One region of the Streptomyces sp. NBC_00878 genome, then DNA from elsewhere that is predicted to be linked to it. Evidence: riboswitches for the same ligand, from Rfam matches in the RefSeq annotation. Region 1 holds a riboswitch; each other region holds the start of a gene.
What was found. A riboswitch is a leader RNA that binds a small molecule or an ion and turns the genes downstream of it on or off. The one in region 1 is predicted to bind cobalamin.
Positions count from the first base shown of each region.

Region 1 (7,609 bases):
GGCGGTCGCGCCTAAGGCGAGGGCCGTCATGGCCGAGAGCGCGAGCGCGGCCGTCAGTATTCTGCTCCGCACCGGAGTGGACATCGTTGATCGGTCTCCCATCGCATGGAGCGGCGCCCGACCTGTTCGCGAGCGCCGAGTGAGCCCCCCGATCTTTCCGTTCCCGTGACCGAATTCCCAGAACCATGCGAGAACTCTTCAACCTCAGGTTCCGCTCCTCGCGGATCGAACGTCTGACCGGTGTCAGCCATCCCTCTTTTTCGCCAACCAAGAATCCTCGTCACACCCGGCTACCGCCGCACCCGCGGCATGCCCAGGCCGATCCACGAGATGATCTCCCGCTGGATCTCGTTGTTGCCGCCGCCGAAGGTGAAGATCACGGCCGAACGGTAGCCGCGCTCCAGTTCGCCGTGGAGCACCGCGCCCGCGGAGCCCTCCTTGAGGACACCGGGCACGGCGACGACCTCCATGAGCCAGGCGTACGCGTCCCGGCGGGCCTCGGAGCCGTACACCTTGACAGCGGAGGCGTCCTGCGGGGTGAGCGTGCCCTCCTGGACGGCGTTCACCATCTGCCAGTTGAGGAGTTTCATCGCGTCGAGCTTCGTGTGGGTCTGGGCGAGGCGGCGGCGCACCCAGGGCAGGTCGACGACGCGGCGGCCGTCGGCGAGCTTTGTCTCCATGGCCCAGCGCTGGACGTCGTGCAGGGCGCGGATGGCCATGGTGCCGTGCGCGGCGAGGGTGACCCGCTCGTGGTTGAGCTGGTTGGTGATCAGCCGCCAGCCCTTGTTCTCCTCGCCGACCCGCCGGGACACGGGGACGCGGATGTCCTCGTAATAGCTCGCGGTGGTGTCGTGCGAGGCGAGGGTGTTGATGATCGTGCAGGAGTAGCCGGGGTCGGAGGTCGGCACGAGGAGCATGGTGATGCCCTTGTGCGGCGGGGCGTCGGGGTCGGTGCGCACGGCGAGCCAGACCCAGTCGGCCGTGTCGCCGTTCGTCGTCCAGATCTTCTGGCCGTTCACGACGTACTCGTCGCCCTCCCTGACGGCCTTCGTCTTCAGGGCGGCCAGGTCCGTGCCCGCGTCGGGCTCGCTGTAGCCGATCGCGAAGTCGATCTCGCCGGAGAGGATCTTCGGCAGGAAGTACCTCTTCTGCTCGTCCGTGCCGAACTGCATGATGGTCGGCCCGACCGTGTTGAGCGCCATCAGCGGCAGCGGTACGCCGGCCTGGGCGGCCTCGTCGAAGAAGATGAACTGTTCCATCGGGGTCAGACCGCGTCCGCCGTACTCCTTCGGCCAGCCCACGCCGAGCCACCCGTCGCGGCCGAGCCGGCGGATGGTGTCGCGGTAGAAGCGCTTCTGCGCCGCCGGGGCGCCATAGCGAGCGTGCATGTCGTTTGGGACCAACTCGGCGAAGTAGGCGCGCAGTTCGGTGCGCGACCGCTGCTGCTCCGGCGTGTATTCGAGATGCACGGCGCCTCCTGGCTCCCACTGACCCACGCGTTCGGCCACCCGGACCTGACGGCGCACACCGTAGAACGTGTTCCAGAAATAGGGAATGCCGACGACGTACGCACCTGCCGCACGCACACATACGAAGGGGCCCCGGGATGGTTCTCCAGGGGCCCCTTCGCGTGCCAACGGGCAGTGCGCGACGGATCAGTGCGCGACGGGAGTTGCCCGGCTCTCGGGCGCCTTCTCCTTGTCGGCCCCGGCCGGCTCGGGAGCCAGCAGGCGCTCCGCGAGCAGCCCGAAGACCAGGCCGTACGCGGTCCACAGGGCCACCTGGATGGCCAGGGTCGCCAGCCGGTACTGCCACAGCAGGGTGGCGGGGAAGCCCTCCGGCGCCTCGTTGAAGGACGGCAGGAACGCGTACGCCAGGCCGATGACCAGGACGAAGAACGCGCCCGCCGCGAGGGTGGCGTTCCAGTTGCCCAGGCGCGGTGCGAGGCGTTGGCCGAGGATCACCGCGGCGACGGCCAGCAGCACGCTGAGCACGATCATGAGGAGGAACAGCGCGGTGCGCTGGTTGAGGGTGTCGGGGTCGCCGACGGCGGGCGGGTTCGCCGGGTACTTGAGGAACGGCACCAGGTAGACCGCGACCAGACCGGCGGCTGCCAGCAGCAGCGCGCTGGCGCGCGGCCCGAAGCGGCCGATCCTGCCGAGGGCGAAGCAGTAGGCGAGGGCGGCGATGCCGCCGAACGCGACCCCGTAGACGAGGACGCCGGTGGACAGGCCGCCGGTGGACTGCATCCCACGGGTGACGAGTTCCTCCCCGCCGTGTCCGTGGGCGTGGGCTTCCTCGAAGGCGATGGCCTCGTCCACACGCGGTTCGCCCAGGAAGTAGGCGACGACCAGGGCGAGCACACCCGCGGCGAGACCCGCGAGCATGCCGCGCACCAGGAGATTTCTGACGGTGACGGAGTTCATTGAGTTGTCCTGTCGGTTCTTTGTCGCCGTCAGTGGCAGGGGAAGCCGAGCAGGTGGCGGGCGTCGTGCACCCACTCGTGCACGCCTTCGCCGGAGACCACGGAGGTGGCGCCCTGTTCGGCGCCGACGAAGTACAGCAGCACCAGCATCAGGATGCCGAGGAAGACCGCCCAGGGGGCGATGGCGCCGATCGGCAGCTTTGCGGGTACGTCGGGGGTGGTTACGGTCGGCTGAGCGACGGCGGACTGCGCCATGGCAGGACCTCCTGGGGGAACTCGCGTCCCATCTCGGTGGTGCACAGGACGACGGCCACGGGTCTGACTTCGCTCGACCTTCACCTCCCGGGCGGGAGGCGGCTGGTGCGGGGCTTACAGTGGCGCGACCGTGCCGGATTCTCACCGGCTTCCGTCGTACCGTCGTCAATATCGACGAGAAGGTACCGCGAAGCGGAGGCGCGGCCAAGGGCGCATGGGCCCCGGAGCGCGCGCCGGTGTCCTGGTCACGCCCCCAATTCCCGGTACGGACAGGGGTGTTGAGCACGTGGGGAACGCGAGGGCGGGCCGATGACCAGCCGAGTGATGTTGATCTCACCAGCGATGAACTCGGCGTTGCGGGAGGCGCGCTTCGACGACGGATGTTCCGTCGACGCGGCCGGGCTGCGGCTCGCCGGGGCCGCCGCGGGCTCGTTGCCCACCGCCGACCGGGTTCTGGTCTCACCCACGGTTCGCTGCCGGGAGACGGCCGCGGCGCTCGGGCTCGACACCGACACCATCGCCTCCGTGGCCGCCGCCGTCATCGAGCCGGAACTGGCCGGCCTGGACGTGGGCCGCTGGCGCGGGGCGACCCTCGCCGAGGTGAGCGCCGACGAACCGGAGGCCGTGGGGCGCTGGCTGGCGGACCCGTCGTCCGCCCCGCACGGCGGCGAGTCGGTGAGCGGGTTGTGCGAGCGAGTGGCGAAGTGGCTGGAGACGGCGGCGGATCCGGCCCTCGGCTCGGGCCCAGGCTCGGCTTCGGGCTCAGCACCGGGTTCGGGAGCGGGCTCGGTGCGGATCGTCGCCGTCGTCGAGCCGGAGATCGTACGGGCCGGGGTGGTGCGGGCACTCGGGGCACCGGAATCGGCGTTCTGGCGCGTCGATGTGCCGCCGTTGACCGTGACGGAGTTCAGCGGGCGGGCCGGGCGCTGGAATGTGCGGGTCGGACGGGCGCTCGGCGAGTGAGGCCTCGGCGGACGCCCGCCTGACGGCACGGCACCACTCCGCCCGAGCCCGCATCCCCGCCTCGGCCAAGAAGGGGCTGAGTGTGTCGAAGTTATTGACGTGCTCACGGCCGCACTCTACGTTCTGACCGGTTTGCCGAACTACGTTCGATATGTCGACCCGTCAGAGCGTGTGCGCACGCCCCAACCTCAGTGAATTCGTGCGCACTTGGGACTCCGCTCGGCAGCACCAGCAGCACAGTCCGAACGAGGAGAGCCGCACATGATCACGCCAGACAACTCCCACAGACCCGTCGTCTCCCCGGACGCGACCGGCGCCGTCCACCCCTTCGCGCCGTCACGTCGAAGCCTGCTGCGGGCGATGGCCGCGCTGCCGGCCTCGGCGCTCGTCATGGGCGGTGTGCCCGGCCTGTTCGGCACGGCCTCCGCGGCCGCGCCGCCTCCCGGATCGGCCACCCGCTACACGATCGTGCCGTTCCTCAACAGCAACGACGGCACGGTGAACGTCTACCAGTCCGACGACGCGACGGACTTCCGGCTCCTCAAGGCGTCCGCGTACACACCGCCCGCGGGCCGCATCCGCGACGCCAGCGTTTTCAAGCACACCGACGGCTACTACTACATCACCTACACCACGCACACCTGGCAGGACACCAGCACCACCATCGGCTTCGCCCGCAGTTCGGACCGCAGCAACTGGACGTTCCTGTACGACTACACCGTCCCCATCGCGAACCTGTCGCGCGCCTGGGCGCCGGAGTGGTTCGTCGACAGCGACGGCAGCGTGAACGTCATCGTGTCCTGCTCGGTGACCAGCAACGAGTGGATCTTCACGCCGTATCTGCTCAAGGCCACCAACTCCGCGCTCACCGCCTGGAGTTCACCGGTGGCGCTGTCCGGCATCGGCGCCAACCACATCGACACGTTCATCGTGAAGATCGGCTCGACGTACCACGCCCTCACGAAGAACGAGACGTCGAAGTACATCGAGTACGCCACGAGCACCGCGCTCGCGGGCCCGTACACGATCAGCAGGACCGGGAACTGGGCGGGCTGGGGCGGCACGCGCGAGGGCACCGCGCTGGTGCAGCTCGACAACGGCGCGTGGCGGATCTTCTTCGACGGATACGGCGACGGCAGCTACTACTACAGCGACAGTTACGACACCTTCGTCACCTGGAGCGCACCCAGGACTCTGCCGGGCATCTCCGGTACGGCACGCCACTTCACCGTGCTCAAGGAGACGGTGTCCGGCGGCGTGACCCTGCCGACCGGAGTCACCCGCTTCTTGCGGTCCGGCAACTTCACCACCCGCTACTGGCAGGAGCAGTCCGCCCTGCTCAACCTCCCCGTGCTGACCAGTTCCAGCACGGCCGCGGAGAAGCAGGCGTCCACGTTCACCATCGTGGCGGGTCTCGCGGACGGCAACGGCTACTCGTTCCGCAACGCGGCCGGCAACTACCTGCGGCACTGGGACTTCCGGGCCCGCTTCGACGCGAACAACGGCTCGTCGACGTTCGCCAGAGACGCGACCTTCATCGCCCGTACGGGATCGGCTAGCGGTTCCGTGCGCCTGGAGTCGTACAACTACCCCGGCTACTACCTGCGCCACTACAACTACCAACTCCGCGTCGACCCGTCGGACGGCACGGACCTGTTCCGCCAGGACAGTTCGTTCGTGGCGGTGACACCCTTCTGACCTTCCGTCCAGCGACGGCTGAACCTGGTACGGGTTATCCGTTGACCGCCATCACGGTCTTGCGGCCTGCGCAGGCATACCAGCCGCGGGTGTCGGCCGTGAGGGCGGTGACGGGAGCGGGGGCTGTGCGGGTGTGTGTTTCGGTCAGGTCCCGCGCGGTCGTCCGTAGTGCCGCGCAGGCGCGGCCCGCTGCCGCGTACACCGTGGCGCCGTCCGGTGCGACGGCGGGCGGGCACTGGGCGGGGCCGGTGTCCTCGAACTGCTTTGTCCGGCCACGGGATTGGCCGGTGCGCGGATCGAGAGCGGTGAGCGTACGGCCGTCTTTCCAGTGCAGCAGCAGTCCGCCCGCGACGACGGGGACGTGGACGCCGCCGGGGCGCCGGGTCCAGCAGGCATCGAGGCCGAGCGCGGGTGTGCTCCAGTTCAGGCGTGCGTCGTCGAGGCCGAAGCCGTGCAGGGTGGAGCCGGTCAGGAGGAGGCCTGCGCTGCCGGTGCGGGCGAGAGCCGTGGCACCACGCGCGATCCCGGTTTTCAGAGTGCGGGCGGCCATCCGGTCTCCGCTGCGGGCGTCGACGATATGCAGCATGCCCTTCTCGGTGAGCAGTGCGAACCGGTCCGGCGGCAGTGCGCCCACGGCCGTCACCGTGTCGTCCTCGCCCAACTCCCGGTAGGCCCACAGCTCTTCGCCCTCCTTCGCGTCCACGCAGGTCGGATGGGCGAGCTCGTCGGTGAGCAGGAGGGCGTCGCCGACGACGGCGGGTCGGCGCCACTCGGTGAGCTGTTCGCGGCTCCACAGTTCGGTACCGGAGGTGAGCGAGACGGCGCGCAGCACGTCCGTGTCACGGATGACCATGACGGTGCCGGCGAGCGCATACCACTGCTGGGTGGACTCCGGCGCCGCCGCCCCGGGGAGGGTCTTGCCGGTGCTGATGGCCGTGGGGGTGAGGCGGATGCCGCCCGCGAGGAGCAGCCCGTCGTCGGTGACGCCCCAGTCGTCCGGGACGTCGGCAGAGGTCTCCGCCGCCCAGCGCCGACGGCCCGTCGAGGCGGTACGCAGTTGGGTCGACCCGGTACTGGTGAATGCTCGTTCGAGCCCGTGCAGGACGAGCCCGGCCGGCGTGGCGAGCAGGGCGTCCACCCGGCCGGCGCCGGCGCTCAGCCGCCAGCGGATCGCGCCGGGGGCGGCCGTTCCCCCGGTCACCTTCCAGTCGTCCGGATCGTCGTCCTGGGCGTCGGCGCCGCCGCCCCGCGCCACCGCATAGCCGAACAGGCCGACGAGGGCGGCGCTGCCGGCTGCGAGAGCGGCGCGGCGGGACAACTCGCCCCGCCGGGAGGGGGCCGGGCTCGGCAGGACGGCGGTGGGAGCCGGCATCGGCTCCGGGCCGGGGGGCGGCGTCGGCTCGGCGTCGGCCACCAGGGAACGCAGCGGTTCGTCACGCCACCAGGCCGACGGGGTGGGTGTGACAGTGCGGTGGAGTATCGCGGCGGCATCGGGGCGGTTGCCGGGGGACTTGTCGAGGCAGGCGTCGATCAGGTCCTTCAAGCCCGATTCCGCGGGTACGTCGTCGAGTTGGGGCTCCTCGTGGACGATTCGGTAGAGCAGCGCGGGCACGGAGGCCGCCCCGAACGCGTCCCGGCCCGTCGCCGCGAACGCGAGCACCGCGCCCAGCGCGAAGATGTCCGTCGCCGCGGTCACCGCCGGGCCGTCGAGAATCTGCTCCGGGGACATGTATCCGGGGGTGCCGATCATCCCGCCGGTCTCCGTCAGGGCCCGGTCGTCCTGGGCGCGGGCGATGCCGAAGTCGATGACGCGGGGGCCATCCCGGGTGAGCAGGATGTTCGACGGCTTCAGGTCACGATGGACGAGGCCGGCCGCGTGGATGTCGCGCAGCGCCTCGGCGAGGGCGGCGGCGAGGGCGCGTACGGCCGGTGCGGGCAGGGGGACGGTCGCGGCGACGGCGCGGCGCAAAGTCACTCCGGGCAGAAAGACGGTGGCCAGCCAGGGAAGCCGGGCATCGGGGTCGGCGTCCAGGACCGCGGCCGTGTAGACGCCGGTGACCTTGCGGGCTGCGGTGGCCTCGCGGCGGAACCGTTCCCTGTAGTGGGGGTCCGCGGCCAGGTGCTCGTGAATCGTCTTGATGGCGGTGAGACGACCGCCCGGAGAGCGGGCGAGGTAGACCTGGCCCATGCCTCCGGCACCGAGCCGACCGATCAGGTGGTGCCGACCCAGCTGCCTGGGGTCCTCGGGGTGAAGGGCGGTGGTCACTG
Region 1 covers NZ_JAPEOK010000001.1:10,152,978-10,160,586, reverse strand. Annotated here, with positions in the region: gene OHA11_RS44305 (endo-beta-N-acetylglucosaminidase H) at 1-84, opposite strand, end outside; gene OHA11_RS44300 (acyl-CoA dehydrogenase family protein) at 291-1,469, opposite strand; gene OHA11_RS44295 (CbtA family protein) at 1,656-2,426, opposite strand; gene OHA11_RS44290 (CbtB-domain containing protein) at 2,456-2,680, opposite strand; cobalamin riboswitch at 2,742-2,879, opposite strand; gene OHA11_RS44285 (histidine phosphatase family protein) at 2,990-3,643, shown strand; gene OHA11_RS44280 (AbfB domain-containing protein) at 4,004-5,341, shown strand; gene OHA11_RS44275 (protein kinase) at 5,376-7,607, opposite strand.

Region 2 (7,609 bases), 1.6 Mb from region 1:
GCTGGCCCTGGTCACCGGCGGGGCCCTTGCGCCCGGTTCGAATCCCCCCGTCTGGGTCATCGTCTCGGCCGGCATCGCCATCTCGCTCGGCACCTACCTGGGCGGCTGGCGGATCATCCGCACCATGGGCAAGGGCCTCACCGACCTCGCACCGCCGCAGGGCTTCGCCGCCCAGACCAGCGCCGCGACGGTCATCCTGGCCTCCTCGCACCTCGGCTTCTCGCTCTCCACCACGCAGTCCTGCTCCGGCGCCGTGATGGGTTCGGGCCTCGGCCGCAAGGGCGGCGTCGTCCGCTGGTCGACCGCGACGCGCATGTTCGTCGCGTGGGGGCTCACACTTCCCGCCGCCGGACTCGTCGGCGCGGGCGCGGAGTTCCTCACCAAGCAGGGCACTTGGGGCATCGTCCTCACCGGCGCGCTGCTGATCGCCGGGGCGGCGGTCATCTGGGTCCTCTCCCGCCGTCGGCCAGTCACCGTCGACAACGTGAACTCCATCGACCATGACGCGGGCGAGCCCGCGGGCGTCGTCACCACGGCCATCGCCGCCGTCGCCCCGCCGCCGGCGGGCGCGCCTGCCGCGGCCGACGACCTGAAGACCACGATCCCGGGCCCGGACGCCAGCGAGTCCGCCCGTACGGCCACGGTGTAAGGAACAGGAACCCACCGCATGAAGATCGACTGGGCAGCCCTCGCCTCCGTCTTCGGAGTCAGCCTCATCGCCACCGTCGCCCTTGTGGGGCTCTTCACTCTTGGGATCGTGGGGCTCTCCAAGCGGGAGGAAGCGTCAACAAGGGGAGGGTCGGCCGTGCTCACGACGACGGGTGCGTACGCATGCTTCGCGCTGTGCGCGGCGGCCGTGGCGTATGGAATTTTCCTGATCGTGGCCTGAGGCGGGAAATCCCGCCTTTCCCTCGACGCGACACGAATAACTCCACATCAACCCCCCGCGAGCTTTTTGTGATGCTTACGGGGGGTTTCTTGGCATTCGAGGCGCCACTGCGACCGCACCGGAAAGACACATGTCATACTGACGACCGCTGGTCGCCGACGTCCAACTCGCCTATTCTATTTGGGAGTTAACTTTTCGACGGTGGCGGCCTGACTAGTCAACGACGACATGTGGCAGGGAGCACCATGGCCAGGGACATCGATCCGAGCCTGAACCGACGCAGGCTGCGAATCGAGCTGCGCAAAGCCCGCGAACAGGCTGGACTCACCCAGCGGGACGCCGTGAATGGCTTGGAATGGTCGCTCTCCAAATTGCTCAGGATCGAGGCGGGGACCGTCGGCCTGGGCGTCACGGACCTTCGCGCGCTGCTCCAGCTGTACGACGTCACGGACGCCGATCATGTCAAAGATCTGGAGGATGCGGCCCGGGGTTCGAAGGGCCAGTCCTGGTGGGCCCCGTACAGCGACGTCGTGTCGGTCCAGTACGCGCAGTACCTGGGCTACGAGGGGGCCGCGAACACCATCCTCATGTACAACCCCATCGTCCTTCCCGGACTCCTCCAGACCGAGGACTACGCCACCGCACTGCTCACGCCCGGCACGACCTCGGAGTCACGCACGCGTCAGCAGGTGGAACTCCGCATCAGCAGGCAGGAGCGGTTCTTCGACGGTGAGGACGGTCCCCTCGTGAATATCGTCCTGGACGAGGCGGCCGTCAGACGTCAGATCGGCGGACCAGCGGTGATGCGGCGGCAGTTGGAGCACATCAAGACGATGGCGGAACACCCCAGGGTCACCATCCAGCTCCTGCCTTTCTCTGCCGGGGCGCACTACGGCACCCTCACGTCGTTCATCGTGCTCGGGTTCAAGGACGACGACGACCTACTGTTCCGGGAAGGCCCCGGCGGCGGTCTGTCGAACCGTGACGACCTCGGTCTCACGGCCCGCTACCGGGAGTGCTTCGAGGACATCAGCACCATCGCGTACCAAGGTGACCGGATGATCGAGCTGATCGACACGGTCAAGGAGAGTCTGGTCAACATCTGACCCCGGGACGGGACGGCCCGGGCGGGAATCGGGGGAGGGCCCATGGCGGTCTTCGGAACACGAGCGTGGTGGCGGGCGTTACGCGCGGCCAGCACCGTTCCGGGCGGCGACGCGTCGAGAGCGCCCGCCGAGTCCACGGATCAGGAAGGGCCCGTCCCCCTCGACGACAGCACCCTGAAGTCGTACGCCATGCAGCGGCCCGAGTGGACGGAGGCGCTGATCCGGGTGGAGAGCGCCCGGGTGGACGGTGAGATACGCCTGCTCTCCGTCCGGCTGCTGCTCGGCACGGCATGCGGCAGCGTCCTGCTGTTCAGCGTCACCATGGCCAGCAGGGTCGCCGCCAGTGTCCCGTTCGGGGCCGCGACGCCGCTCACCACGGCGGTGCTGGGAGCCATCGGCGCCGCCCTGGTCACGGCGCTCGGTGCCGGGCTCGGCAGGACGCTGCGCCTGCGCTCCGAAAATTCGCGGGTGACTCCTGTCAGCGGTTCGGCGCCCTCTCGAACTGAGCCGCCGCCAGAACGCGGTTCAGAACCCGGATCCGCTCCGTGACCGGAGTGAGCCCCCACCACAGACCGGCACCCACCGCGATGACGGAGGTCACCACCAGCCAGACCAGACCGCGCGCGGCACCGCCCGGCACCAGCAGTGCCGCGAGAGCCCCCAGGCCGACGGCCAGCGCCCCCGTCACGGAGCAGAACAGTGTCAGTGGAGCAGCCGCCGCCAGTCTGGCTCCCCCAGTACCTGGCTTCCCCATGTGCGCTGAGGTGGATGGCTTGGCTCGCTCTCCCATATGCGTACCTCCCGTCCCTCCGGACGAATCGTCAAGAGCCGTCCGTGCCCGGGTACACCAGCCCCGCCAGAAAACCACACCATGCCGCGCGGCGGAAGGCGAGCTTGCTCCCCCGGCGCCAGTTCGAGTCACGTATCAGCACGTGGAGCGACTCCACAGCCATCTCCACGCATTCCTGGTTGCCCTGGGAATAACTGCTCCTGGTCCACACCCGTTCCGACAGGTCCCTGTCGATCACACCGACCTCCTCCAGCCCCACAAGTCAGCGCACCGACACCGCGTCCTCACCGCGACGACCCCGAGCGCCGTGTCCAGCCGCTGCCGAGGGCAGCGGAGGCTCGGCCACACCAGGTTCGTCTCCCCGCCCGAAGTGCCCAATGCCGCTCGTCGGCGCTCTCAGTGTTCGTACTGTCGTTCCCTCCAGTGTTCCCACCTTGACCGTCGTGAAAGAGCCCAGAAACCGCCGAATCGAGTAGCTGACGAAATTTCAGCGGTGTGGGGCTCAGCACACCACAGCGCCGCAGGTCAACAGCAAGTTGACGGGTGTTCGTGGGCGTGGTGGACTGCCGGAGCCATGTACGGCGGCAGGAGAGGAAGCCGGTGCGAATCCGGCGCGGTCCCGCCACTGTTACCGGGGAGTCGATGCCCCGGGAGCCAGGAACTCTCGCCGTCGGTCTCGTCGAACCAGGGCGTGGACACCCTGAGTGAGGACATATCGCCATGCGCGGCTGCCCAAGTGCCTGTCGAGCGACGGTTGTGCCCGACCTGACGGTCGGCTAACCGATGCGTGACGCCGATCGCGTCTTCGCGTACGGCGCCGCCGCCGGCCTCCTCGGTGATCTGCTGCTCGGCGATCCGCGCCGGGGGCATCCGGTCGCCGCGTTCGGACGCGCCGCGGGAGCCATGGAGCGGGTGCTGTGGCGGGACCACCGGGGGTGGGGCGCGCTGCACACCGCTGTCTGTGTGGGCTCTGCCACCTCGCTCGCCGCGCTCGCCGGCCGTTCCGTGCGGGCCTCTCGTGTCGCCTCCGTCGCCCTGACCGCCGCCGCCACCTGGTCCGTTGTCGGCGGGACCTCGCTCGGGCGGGAGGCCCGGGCCATCGGCGGGGCGCTCGCCGCCGGGGACATGGAGGTGGCCCGCGAGCGGCTGCCGCACCTCTGCGGGCGGGATCCGCAGGCGCTGGACGCCGACGGGATCGCCCGCGCCGTCGTCGAGTCCGTCGCCGAGAACACCTCCGACGCCGTCGTGGGCGCCCTCGTGTGGGGTGCCGCGGCCGGTGTGCCGGGGCTCGTCGGGTTCCGTGCCGTGAACACGCTCGATGCCATGGTCGGGCACAAGTCCGCCCGGTACCGGCGGTACGGGTGGGCCTCCGCGCGGCTCGACGATGTCGCGGGGTGGCCGGGGGCGCGGCTCACCGCCGTCCTCGCGGCCGTCGCGGGAAGCGATCCGCGCGGGGCGGTACGCGCCTGGCGTGCCGACGCCGCCAGGCATCCGAGCCCCAACGCCGGGCCCGTCGAGGCCTCGTTCGCGGGGGCGCTCGGCGTGCGGCTGGGCGGGATGCTCTCGTATGCGGGAAGGGTCGAGCACCGGCCTGTACTCAATGGTGGCGGGCGGGCCGTGGAGGTCGGGGACATCGAGCGGGCCGTACGGCTCTCGCGGCGCGTGAGCCGGCTCGCGCTCGGCGTGAGTGTCGCCGGGCGGCTCCTCGTCAACAGCCTTCGCACGAAGGGGCGTACGTCATGAGCGGGGGAACGAGTGGGGGAATGAGCGGGGGCATGGGTGGCGGGCTGCTCGTCGCCGGGACCACCTCCGACGCGGGCAAGAGCGTCGTGACCGCCGGGATCTGCCGGTGGCTGGTGCGCCACGGCGTCAAGGTCACGCCCTTCAAGGCGCAGAACATGTCGCTCAATTCGTTCGTCACGCGGGAGGGCGCCGAGATCGGGCGGGCGCAGGCCATGCAGGCGCAGGCCGCGCGCGTGGAGCCCACCGCGCTCATGAATCCCGTACTGCTCAAGCCGGGCAGCGACCGGAGCAGTCAAGTAGTCCTCATGGGCAAGCCCGTCGGAGAGATGAGCGCCCGCGGCTATCACGGCGGGCGGCAGGAACAGCTCCTGGGGACCGTGCTGGAGTGCCTCGCCGAGTTGCGGGGCACGTATGACGCGGTGATCTGTGAGGGGGCGGGCAGTCCCGCCGAGATCAATCTGCGGCGGACGGACATCGTGAACATGGGGATCGCGCGCAACGCGCGGCTGCCCGTGCTCGTCGTCGGCGACATCGACCGCGGGGGTGTCTTCGCCTCCTTCTTCGGGACCGTCGCGCTGCTCTCGCCCGAGGACCAGGAGTTCGTCGCCGGGTTCCTCGTCAACAAGTTCCGCGGGGACGTGTCCCTGCTGGAGCCCGGCCTCGACATGCTCAAGAGCCTCACCGGGCGTCGCACGTACGGAGTGCTGCCCTTCCAGCACGGTCTCGGCATCGACGAGGAGGACGGGATGGCGGTCTCGCTGAGGGGCCCGGTCCGGGAGTCGGCGGTCTCCTCCCCCGTCGGCGAGGACATCCTGCGGGTCGCCGTCTGCGCGATTCCCCTGATGTCCAACTTCACGGACGTGGACGCGCTGGCCGCCGAACCGGGCGTCGTCGTGCGGTTCGTGGACCGGGCCGAGGAACTCGTCGACGCCGACCTCGTCGTCGTACCCGGCACCCGGGGCACCGTCCGGGCCCTGGAGTGGCTGCGGGAGCGCGGCCTCGCGGACGCCCTCGTCAGGAGGGCCGCGGAGGGGCGTCCCGTCCTCGGTATCTGCGGTGGCTTCCAGATCCTCGGCGAGCACATCGAGGACGAGGTCGAGTCGCGCGCCGGGCGGGTGGACGGGCTCGGGCTCCTTCCCGTGCGGGTGCGGTTCGCGCGGGAGAAGACGCTCACGCGGCCCGTCGGCGAAGCCCTCGGCGAGTCCGTCGAGGGGTACGAGATCCACCACGGGGTCGCCCAAGTCACAGGCGGGGAACCCTTCTTGGACGGCTGCCGGGTCGGCGAGGTCTGGGGTACGCACTGGCACGGCTCGCTGGAGTCGGACGGTTTCCGGCGGGCCTTCCTGCGCGAGGTGGCGGCCGCCGCGGGGCGTCGCTTCGTACCGGCCGCCGGCACGTCGTTCGCGGCGCTGCGCGAGGAGCAGCTGGACCGGCTCGGCGATCTGATCGAGGAACACGCGGACACGGACGCGCTGTGGCGGCTCATCGAGTCCGGCGCGCCGACAGGACTGCCTTTCATTCCACCGGGAGCACCCGCATGAGCACAGTGTTGTTGTTGTCGACCGCCGATACGGATCTGCTGGCGGCCCGTGCCTCCGGCGCCGCGTACCGGATCGGCAATCCGACCCGCGTGGATGTCGTGGAGGAGCTTCCCGCGCTGGTCGAGGGCGCGGACGTCGCCGTCGTACGGCTGCTGGGCGGCAAGCGTGCCTGGGAGGACGGGCTCGCCGCGCTCAAGGCGTCCGGCATCCCGACCGTGCTGCTCGGCGGGGAGACGGTTCCCGACGCGGAGCTGATGGCCGAGTCGTCCGTGCCCGCCGGTGTGGTCGCGGAGGCGCTGCGCTATCTCGTCGAGGGCGGCCCGGAGAACCTGACCGAGCTGGCCCGCTTCCTCTCCGACACCGTGCTGCTGACGGGCGAGGGCTTCGAGGGGCCGCGGGAGATGCCGGAGTACGGGGTCCACGGCGACCCCGTGCTGGATACGGAGCGTCCGACCGTCGCCGTGCTCTTCTACCGCGCCCACGAACTGAGCGGCAACACCGCCTTCGTGGACACGCTGTGCGACGCGATCGAGGCCCGGGGCGCCAACGCCCTTGCCGTGTACTGCGGTTCGCTGCGCAGCGCGGAGTCGGGCGTGTACGAGCTGATCAGCGGGGCGGACGCGCTGGTCACCACCGTCCTCGCCGCCGGCGGCACGCACGCTTCGGAGGCGTCCGCGGGCGGCGACGAAGAGGCCTGGGACGTGGGCGCGCTCACCCTTCTCAACATCCCTGTCCTGCAAGGACTTTGCCTGACCTCGTCGAAGGCCGCCTGGGACGCGTCCGATGCCGCCCTGTCCCCCATGGACGCGGCGATGCAGGTCGCGATCCCGGAGTTCGACGGGCGCCTCATCACGGTCCCGTTCTCCTTCAAGGAGCAGGGTCCGGACGATGTGCCGGTGTACGTGGCCGACCCCGAGCGGGCCGCGCGGGTCGCCGGAATCGCCGTGCGCCACGCCCGGTTGAAGCACAAGCCGAACGCGGAGAAGAAGCTCGCGCTCGTCTTCACCGCCTACCCGACCAAGCACTCCCGGGTCGGCAACGCGGTCGGCCTCGACACCCCCGCCTCGGCGGTACGGGTCCTCGACGCGTTGCGAGACGCCGGGTACGCCCTGACCGAATACCCGGACAACGGCGACGAGTTGATCCACCGGCTCATCGCGGCCGGTGGTCACGACGTCGAGTGGCTGACCGAGGAGCAGCTGGCCTCGGCCCCCGCGCGCGTGCCGCTGGCCGACTACCGGGCCTGGTTCGACAAGCTCGACCCGGATCTGCGGAACGGGATGCTGGAGGCGTGGGGCGAGCCGCCGGGCAACCTGTACGTGGACGGCGACGACATCGTGCTGGCCTCCCTCCAGTTCGGGAACATCGTCGTGATGATCCAGCCGCCGCGCGGTTTCGGCGAGAACCCGATCGCGATCTACCACGACCCGGACATGCCGCCGTCGCACCACTACATGGCGGCGTACCGCTGGCTGGACAACAGCTTCGGCGCCGACGCCGTCGTGCACATGGGCAAGCACGGCACGATGGAATGGCTGCC
Region 2 covers NZ_JAPEOK010000001.1:8,521,232-8,528,840, reverse strand. Annotated here, with positions in the region: gene OHA11_RS36995 (inorganic phosphate transporter) at 1-649, shown strand, start outside; gene OHA11_RS36990 (hypothetical protein) at 668-889, shown strand; gene OHA11_RS36985 (helix-turn-helix transcriptional regulator) at 1,135-1,995, shown strand; gene OHA11_RS36980 (hypothetical protein) at 2,038-2,544, shown strand; gene OHA11_RS36975 (DUF397 domain-containing protein) at 2,817-3,023, opposite strand; cobalamin riboswitch at 3,336-3,472, shown strand; gene OHA11_RS36970 (cobalamin biosynthesis protein) at 3,569-4,528, shown strand; gene OHA11_RS36965 (cobyric acid synthase) at 4,561-6,069, shown strand; gene cobN (cobaltochelatase subunit CobN) at 6,066-7,609, shown strand, end outside.
Region 2: linked by a shared signal. The riboswitch ahead of OHA11_RS36970 (cobalamin biosynthesis protein) and the one ahead of OHA11_RS44290 (CbtB-domain containing protein) in region 1 are both predicted to bind cobalamin.

Region 3 (7,609 bases), 650 kb from region 1:
CCAGTACGGCACCACCGCCAGCCTCGCGAATCCGTCGAGCAGAGTCCCCAACTCCCGGGCGGACAGCGTCCCGGCCGGAGCCGACAAGGTGTCCAGGCGCGTGCGGGTGACCTCCGGGGCCGACAAGCGGAGTGCGTCTTGGGCCGTCATCCCCGAGTCCACGAAATGCTGCAAAAGGCGCTGTAATTCGGTGTGGCTGAGCATTCCGCTTAGTGCCGCCCGATGCCATATCCGGAAGTAGCCACCGGTGTTTTTCCGCCAGCCTTCCAAGGCGAAAGCGGATTCGATCTCCGGGCCAACTGGCCCGATCATTCGAACGCGTGCGAGATCTTCTACGGAAAAGAAGATGCGGATCATGGTTCATGTCCCCCTGGTCGTAGGGGGGAATGAATGTCCGGCCCTTCGGCCGCCCCCCTATCGGCATGCCGACATCATGTCCGGCGGACTCGGCGCGCGATATCGACCTTTCGGTGGATACTCGGGGTAGGGAACGGCAGGTACGCGGCAACACGGCTTCCCGCCGACGCGCGGCCCCCGTTTCACCCGTGTGGGAGGACGGCCGGACTCCTGACTGACTGGCCGGCCGGCTGACCGCCGGAAACGACGTCCACCTCGCCGAATCAACGCAGGGACTTGAGTTCGATCGCCGGGCAGCGGTCCATGACCATGTCGAGGCCGGCCGCGCGGGCGCGGTCGTAGGCGGCTTCGTCGATGACGCCCAGCTGGTACCAGACGGCCTTCGCGCCGATGGCGACCGCCTCGTCGGCCACCGGGCCGGCGAGGTCGCTGTTGACGAACACGTCGACGACATCGACCTCGAAGGGGATGTCCTCCAGCGAGGCGTACCCCTTTTCGCCGTGGACCGTCTCGGCCTTCGGGTGGACCGGGACGATGCGCTTGCCGTGGCGCTGGAGGACGTCCGCCACGCCGTACGCGGCGCGCCGCTCGTTCGACGACAGGCCGACGATCGCCCAGGTGTCTCCGAGCTCGGTGAGGATCTTGCGGATCGTTGCCGGGTCGCCGTACACGGTCGGCCTCCTTGGGATGCGTACGTACGAATGCTGCTGCGCCCGACAACAGCGCGCGCGGCGCGGTGATTCCCCGGCCCGGCGACGGGCGAGCACTGGAGAGCACAGCAGCTTGCGGGCGTCGACGGCGAAGTCACCCAGCGCGGGCGACAGACAGCCGCCGGGCAGGTCGTCGTGGTTGCCGACCGTGGAGTACCACGGGATATCGAGTCCCGGGCTGGTCACGGGCCGTATCGCGGCGTCGAGGAAGCCGGGGATACGGGGCAGCCCGCGCCGCTTGTCCAGGTCGCGCAGGGCCGCGTCGTCCGGATGCCAGTAGAGGGGGAGGCCGGAGTTCTGGACACCTTCGTACGCCGTCGGGTCCCCGGTGTTGGGAGTGATCCTGCCTCCGCTCATCAGCGTGAGGAACCACTCAAGTTCGATCGCGGAGTTGTTGTCGATGTTGTCGCCCGTCGTCATCACGAACGAGGGCGCGAGGCCGGTGTACGGGCCCCCGCCGAGCGCGTTCACCTGCTCCACGAGCGCGACCGCCCCCGCCACCGTCAGCGCCTCCTGGGCCCGCCACGCGGCAGGCTTGCGCGACCGCAGGAACTCGGTGCGCAGCGGGTTCTGTACGTCCGTGACGTGCAGGTCGGTGAACTGCACGAAGCACGCGAGCGGTGTGCGCCGGTCCTGGCGACCGGCGGCGGGAGACGCGAGGTCTCCTCGTACGACGACGGGCCAGCCGGGGCCTGGTACGAGCCGTCGGTAGGTGCCGTGCGCGCGACCGCCGAGGCGGGCCGTGGTCTCCAGGGTGGTCGCCGCGAACGGTGCCGCGCGTCGTGTCGGCCGTCGGGTGGCTCGGCCGGCGAGGGGCGGCTGCGGGGCGGCACTCCCTGCGGCGGGCTGCGCGGCGGGCTGCACAGAGGGGTCGGGCGCTGCCGTGGGAAGAGGGCCGCCGTTCCTCCGGCGGCTCCCGCCGCGACGGCGCCGGAGGCGAGCAGAAAGCGACGACGCTTGATCGAGGATGCGGGCGGGGAAGGGGGCGTGGATGTGGTCCCCGCCATTTCGGTCCCGGTCATGGGGCGGCCCTCCGGTGCCTCCGAGAGACTCACTGAGCGGAACTACTCATTCAGGCCGCAGGGGCAGGGGCGTGGCGTCGCCGTGAACACCGCCGGAACAGGAGGAACGGCCGGTAGCGCCTCGTGCCCCGGCCCGCACCACCGGCCCGCGCCACCGCCCGTACGGCAGGTCGTACGACCGGCCGCACCACCGGCCCGCCACACCCGGCGTGATAGCTTGCCGAGGCCAGTCGAACCCATGTACGTGGGTCAGGGAATCCGGTGGAAATCCGGAGCTGACGCGCAGCGGTGAGGGTGACGGGCGGGGCATCGGCCACTGGACCGGCATGACGGTCCGGGAAGGCGCCTCGTCCGGGTGACCCCGAGTCCGAAGACCTGCTGGCGGCCTCCTCGGTCACGCGCCGACGGGGGAACACCGTACGACCGGGCTCCGCGTTCGAGCCCTCGACGCCCGAGGAACTCCCGTGCCCATCGCACGTCTTGCCCGCCCTGCTGCCCTCGCCCTGTCCGGGGCCCTCCTGTTGACCGGCTGCGGTTCGGGAGGCTCGCCGTCGGACACGGATTCCGGGAACTCCGGGGACTCCGGGGACTCCGTCAGCCTCGACAACTGCGGCCACACCGTACGCGTCGAGTCCCCGCCCCGGCGGGCCGTCTCCCTCAACCAGGGCACCACCGAGATCATGCTCTCGCTCGGCCTCGCCGACCGTATGGCCGGCACCGCCACCTGGACCGACCCCGTGATGAAGGGCCTGGAGAAGGCGAACGCGAAGGTGGGGCGGATCGCCGACAACAACCCCTCCTTCGAACGCGTTCTGGACGCCGACCCCGACTTCGTCGCCGCCTCCTTCGTGTCCACGCTCGGCAAGGGAGGCGTGGCCACCCGCGAGCAGTTCGAGAAGCTCGGCGTGCCCGCCTACGTCTCGCCCTCGGACTGCGTCGGCAAGGACAACTCCTCGGGCGGCGACGGCGCACGGAAGACGGCCCTCGGCATCGACGCCGTCTACGGCGAAGTGCGCGACCTGGCCAAGGCGTTCGGCGTCGAGAAGCGGGGCGAGGAGCTCGTCGCCGACCTCAAGCAGCGGATGAAGAAGGCCACTTCGGGGATCGACGCCTCCGACGTCACCCTCCTGTACTGGTTCGCCAACTCCGACTCGCCCTACATGGCGGGCTGTTGTGGCGCGCCGGGCGTCATCACCCGGACCCTCGGCGCGAAGAACGTCTTCGACGACACGCACGAGGAGTGGCCCCAGATCAACTGGGAGACGGTCGCCGACCGCGACCCCGACGTACTCGTCATCGGCGACCTCACCCGCAAGTCGCAGACCGCCGAGTCCGCGAAGAAGAAGATCGAGTTCCTGGAGTCCGACCCGGTCACCAAGAACATGACCGCCGTGAAGAAGAAGCGGTACGTCCTGCTCAGCGGGCAGGCGATGAACCCGACCATCCGCACGGTCGAAGGCGTCGAGCAAGTTGCCTCCGCCCTGCGGGAGTTCGGGCTCACCGGGTGACGCGGCCGCGCCTGGGACTGCTCATCACGGCAGGCGTCGCCCTGCTCCTCGTGTCCGTCGCCGTCGCGATCACCATCGGCCCCGCGGACATCCGGGTCGGCGACGTCTGGTCCGTGGTCGCGTCCCATCTCGGCTGGGGCAGCACGGAGTTGACCCCGATCCGGGAGGGCATCGTCTGGGAGCTGCGCCTGCCGCGTACGCTCCTGGCGGCCGTCTGCGGGGCCGGACTCGCCGTGTGCGGTGCGGTGATGCAGTCCCTGCTGCGCAACCCGCTCGCCGACCCGTTCGTCCTCGGGGTGTCCTCGGGCGCTTCGACCGGCGCCGTGCTCGTGGTCGTCCTCGGCGTCGGCGGGGGCCTGGAACCGGTTTCCGCGGGCGCGTTCCTCGGCGCGGTGCTGTCGTTCGGGCTCGTCCTGCTGCTCAGCCACCTGCTGGGCGGGGCGACGGACCGTGTCGTGCTGAGCGGGGTCGCCGCGATGCAGCTCTTCTCCGCCCTCACCTCCTTCGTCGTGCTGACCGCCGCCGACGCCGAGACCACCCGCGGGGTGCTGTTCTGGCTGCTCGGATCGCTGAGCGGGGTCGGCTGGACCGACGTCTGGGTCTGCCTGACGGTGCTCGCGGTCACGCTGCTGGTCTGCCTCGGATACGCGCGGACGCTCGACGCGTTCGCCTTCGGCCAGGACGCCGCCGCGACACTCGGGGTCTCCGTGGCCCGTACGCGGCTCGTGCTGCTGTGTGCCACCGCGCTGCTGACGGCCGCGCTGGTCAGCTCGGCGGGCGCGATCGGCTTCGTCGGCCTCGTACTGCCGCACGCGGCAAGGGCGTTGGTGGGCTCCGGGCACGCCCGGCTGCTACCGGTCACGGCTCTCGCCGGAGCGGTGTTCCTGGTGTGGGTGGACACGCTGGCCCGTACCGTCCTCGACCCCCAGGAGGTTCCCGTGGGCGTGGTGACCTCGCTGATCGGCGTACCGGTGTTCGTGCTGGTGCTGTACCGGACGCGGAGGACGTGATGACGGGATGACGGCGGAGCACATGGAGACCGAGGACACCAAGAGCAAGTACATCAAGAGCAAGTACATCAAGAGCGAGGACACCAAAGGTACGGAGCACGCGGAAGCCGCACGGGGAGCCGGCCTCCGCGCCCACCGCGTCACGCGCACCGCCGACGGCCGTGTCATCCTCGACGGCGTCAGTATCGCCCCGGCCCCCGGCACGACCGTCGGTCTGCTCGGCCCGAACGGCTCCGGCAAGTCCACCCTCCTGCGCCTGCTCGCGGGCGTCCTCGCCCCGGCCTCGGGCGTGGTCACCCTCGACGGCCGCCCCCTCGCCGGTCTGGGCCGCCGCGACGTCGCCCGCCGTATCGCCGTGGTCGAGCAACAGGCCGACACCCAGGTCGAGTTGAACGTCCGGGACGTAGTACGGCTCGGCCGCACACCGCACCGCCGCGCCTGGACCCCGGCATCCTCGGCGGACGAGGAAGCCGTACGCGACGCGCTGGACCGCACCGGCCTCACCGGCCTCGCCCACCAGTCCTGGCACACGCTCTCCGGCGGCGAACGCCAGCGCGTGCAGATCGCCCGCGCACTCGCCCAGGAACCCCGCGAACTGCTCCTCGACGAACCGACCAACCACCTGGACATCCAGCACCAGCTCGACCTGCTGACCCTCGTCACCTCGCTCCCGGTCACCAGCGTCGTCGCCCTGCACGACCTCAACCTCGCGGCGATGTACTGCGATCAACTGGTCGTCCTGCGCGAGGGACGCGTCGTGGCCTGCGGCAGTCCGGGCGACATCCTCACGGAAGGGCTCATCGCCGAGGTGTACGGCGTCCGGGCCGCCGTCACGCGCGACGGCCCCGACGGCCGACCGCACGTGCGCTTCCTGGGGACGGTGGGCTGATCGGCGTACCGGTGACGCGTTGGGGTGGCAGCCGCGACGCGTGGTGCTCGCATCAGCGATGTGCGGTCGGCGCACCACTGATTCGCGAACACGTGTCCGGAATGACGTCCGCCTCCCTGCGCCGGACCCCGCACGCGCCTACGCTCACTCCGTGCTGCGTATCACCGACTCCCGAACCGGCGAGCCCACCGACGCCACCCCCGCCCGCCGCGGCCTGACCCGCGTCGAGGCCCACGTGCCACGCCCCGACACCACCGGCCTGCGCGTGCTCCTGGTCGCCGACGTCCTCGTACGCGCCCTGGAGATCAGCGGGACTCCCGTCTGGACCGTACTGACCGGCGCGGAGGGGCGCGCGGAGCTCCGGGCCCGCGCCGCGACGCTCGGCATCCGCCCGTTCGAGGACGAACGGGACAGCGGATCCGGCCTGGGCGAGGCCCAGGTGCTGCACGTGCTCGGTCCGGACACGGACACGGACACGGACACGGACACGGAGACGGGGAAATACACGGAGACGGCGGACACCGGGACGACGGGCGACAAGGCTGCGGGCGCCGAGGTGACGAACGCCGAGGTGGCGGGAGACGAGGCCACGGACGCCGAAGCGGCGAACGGTCTGCGTGTCGAGGTCGCCCCGGCCGACGCCGAGAGCGGGGTGGCTGACGACGTCGAGAACGCCTCGGCCCTCCGCTTGGCCCTGCTCGCGTGCCCCCGCCGCGAACCCCTCCGGCTCGACGCGGCCGGCCTCGCGGACGCCGAGGACACCCTGCGGCGCTGGCGGGGCGCCGTCGCCACCTGGGCCACCCGGCCGTCCGGCCCCATCCCCGATCCCGTACGCCAACAGCTGCGCGCCGCCTGGGAGGACGACTTGGACGTGCCCGCCGTACTCGGTGTGCTGCGCAAGGTGGAGACGTCGGGGACCGTCCCGGACGGCGCCCGCTTCGAGACGTACGCCTACGCGGACCGGCTCCTCGGGCTCGAACTCACCCGTGACATCGGCCGCGGGACCCGGTCGTGATCGCGCGCGCCGGAACGGGCCCACTGCGCCGCCTGATCGTCCTGCGGCACGCCAAGTCGGCCTGGCCGGACGGCGTCGCCGACCACGAGCGGCCGCTCGCCCCGCGCGGGCGCCGCGACGCCCCGGCCGCCGGGCGCGCGCTCGCCGACGCCGACTGCCTGCCGGACCTGGCGCTCTGCTCCACCGCCGTACGCACCCGGCAGACCTGGGAGCTGACCGCCGGACAGTGGGGCACGCCGCCTCCCGTACGCCATGATCCGCGGCTGTACGGGGCCGACGTACCGGAGTTGCTCGAAGCGGTGTGCGAAGTGTCCGCGCAGACCAAGACGTTGCTGCTGATCGGGCACAACCCCGGTCTGGAGGACCTGGTGCTCACGCTGGCCGGCGACAGCCTCGACGACACGCTGGAAGGCGTACGGACGAAGTTCCCCACGTCGGCGATCGCGATCCTCTCCTGGCACGGTGAGGAGTGGGGCTCCCTCGGCCCCGGCACGGCACTGCTCACCGACCTGATCGTGCCGCGCGGCAAGAAGCCGCGACTGAAGAAGAGTTGACCCTCGCCCGCCAGGGGAGCCGGCCACTGCGGTCGGGCCACTGCGGTCGGGCCGCGGCGGTCCGGCCGCGCGGTCCGGCCACGCGGACCGGACGGCGGCACGCGCGCGTGCAGCGCATACGCTGGCCCGATGCAGGACGAGTACCGCACGGTGGCCCGCGCAGGCGTGCACGAGACCGAGATCAACCGCTCCCGCTTCCTCTGCGCACTGGCGCCGGCGGCCACCGAACAGGAGGCCCAGGCGTTCGTCGCCGCCGTCCGCAAGGAGCGCGCGGACGCGACGCACAACTGCTTCGCGTACGTGATCGGCGCCGACGCCGCCGTCCAGAAGGCGAGCGACGACGGTGAACCGGGCGGCACGGCAGGCGTCCCGATGCTCCAGATGCTGCTGCGACGCGACATGCGGTACGTCGTCGCGGTCGTCACGCGCTACTACGGAGGCGTCAAACTCGGCGCGGGCGGACTCATCCGGGCCTACGGCGGCGCGGTGGGGGAGGCCCTGGACACCCTCGGGACCCTCACACGTAAACGTTTTCGTCTGGCGA
Region 3 covers NZ_JAPEOK010000001.1:9,498,884-9,506,492, forward strand. Annotated here, with positions in the region: gene OHA11_RS41295 (helix-turn-helix transcriptional regulator) at 1-150, opposite strand, end outside; gene OHA11_RS41300 (CoA-binding protein) at 621-1,028, opposite strand; partial or broken gene OHA11_RS41305 (TIGR03767 family metallophosphoesterase) at 1,134-1,820, opposite strand; cobalamin riboswitch at 2,300-2,487, shown strand; gene OHA11_RS41310 (ABC transporter substrate-binding protein) at 2,554-3,597, shown strand; gene OHA11_RS41315 (iron ABC transporter permease) at 3,594-4,607, shown strand; gene OHA11_RS41320 (ABC transporter ATP-binding protein) at 4,615-5,496, shown strand; gene OHA11_RS41325 (hypothetical protein) at 5,648-6,511, shown strand; gene OHA11_RS41330 (histidine phosphatase family protein) at 6,508-7,065, shown strand; gene OHA11_RS41335 (YigZ family protein) at 7,195-7,609, shown strand, end outside.
Region 3: linked by a shared signal. The riboswitch ahead of OHA11_RS41310 (ABC transporter substrate-binding protein) and the one ahead of OHA11_RS44290 (CbtB-domain containing protein) in region 1 are both predicted to bind cobalamin.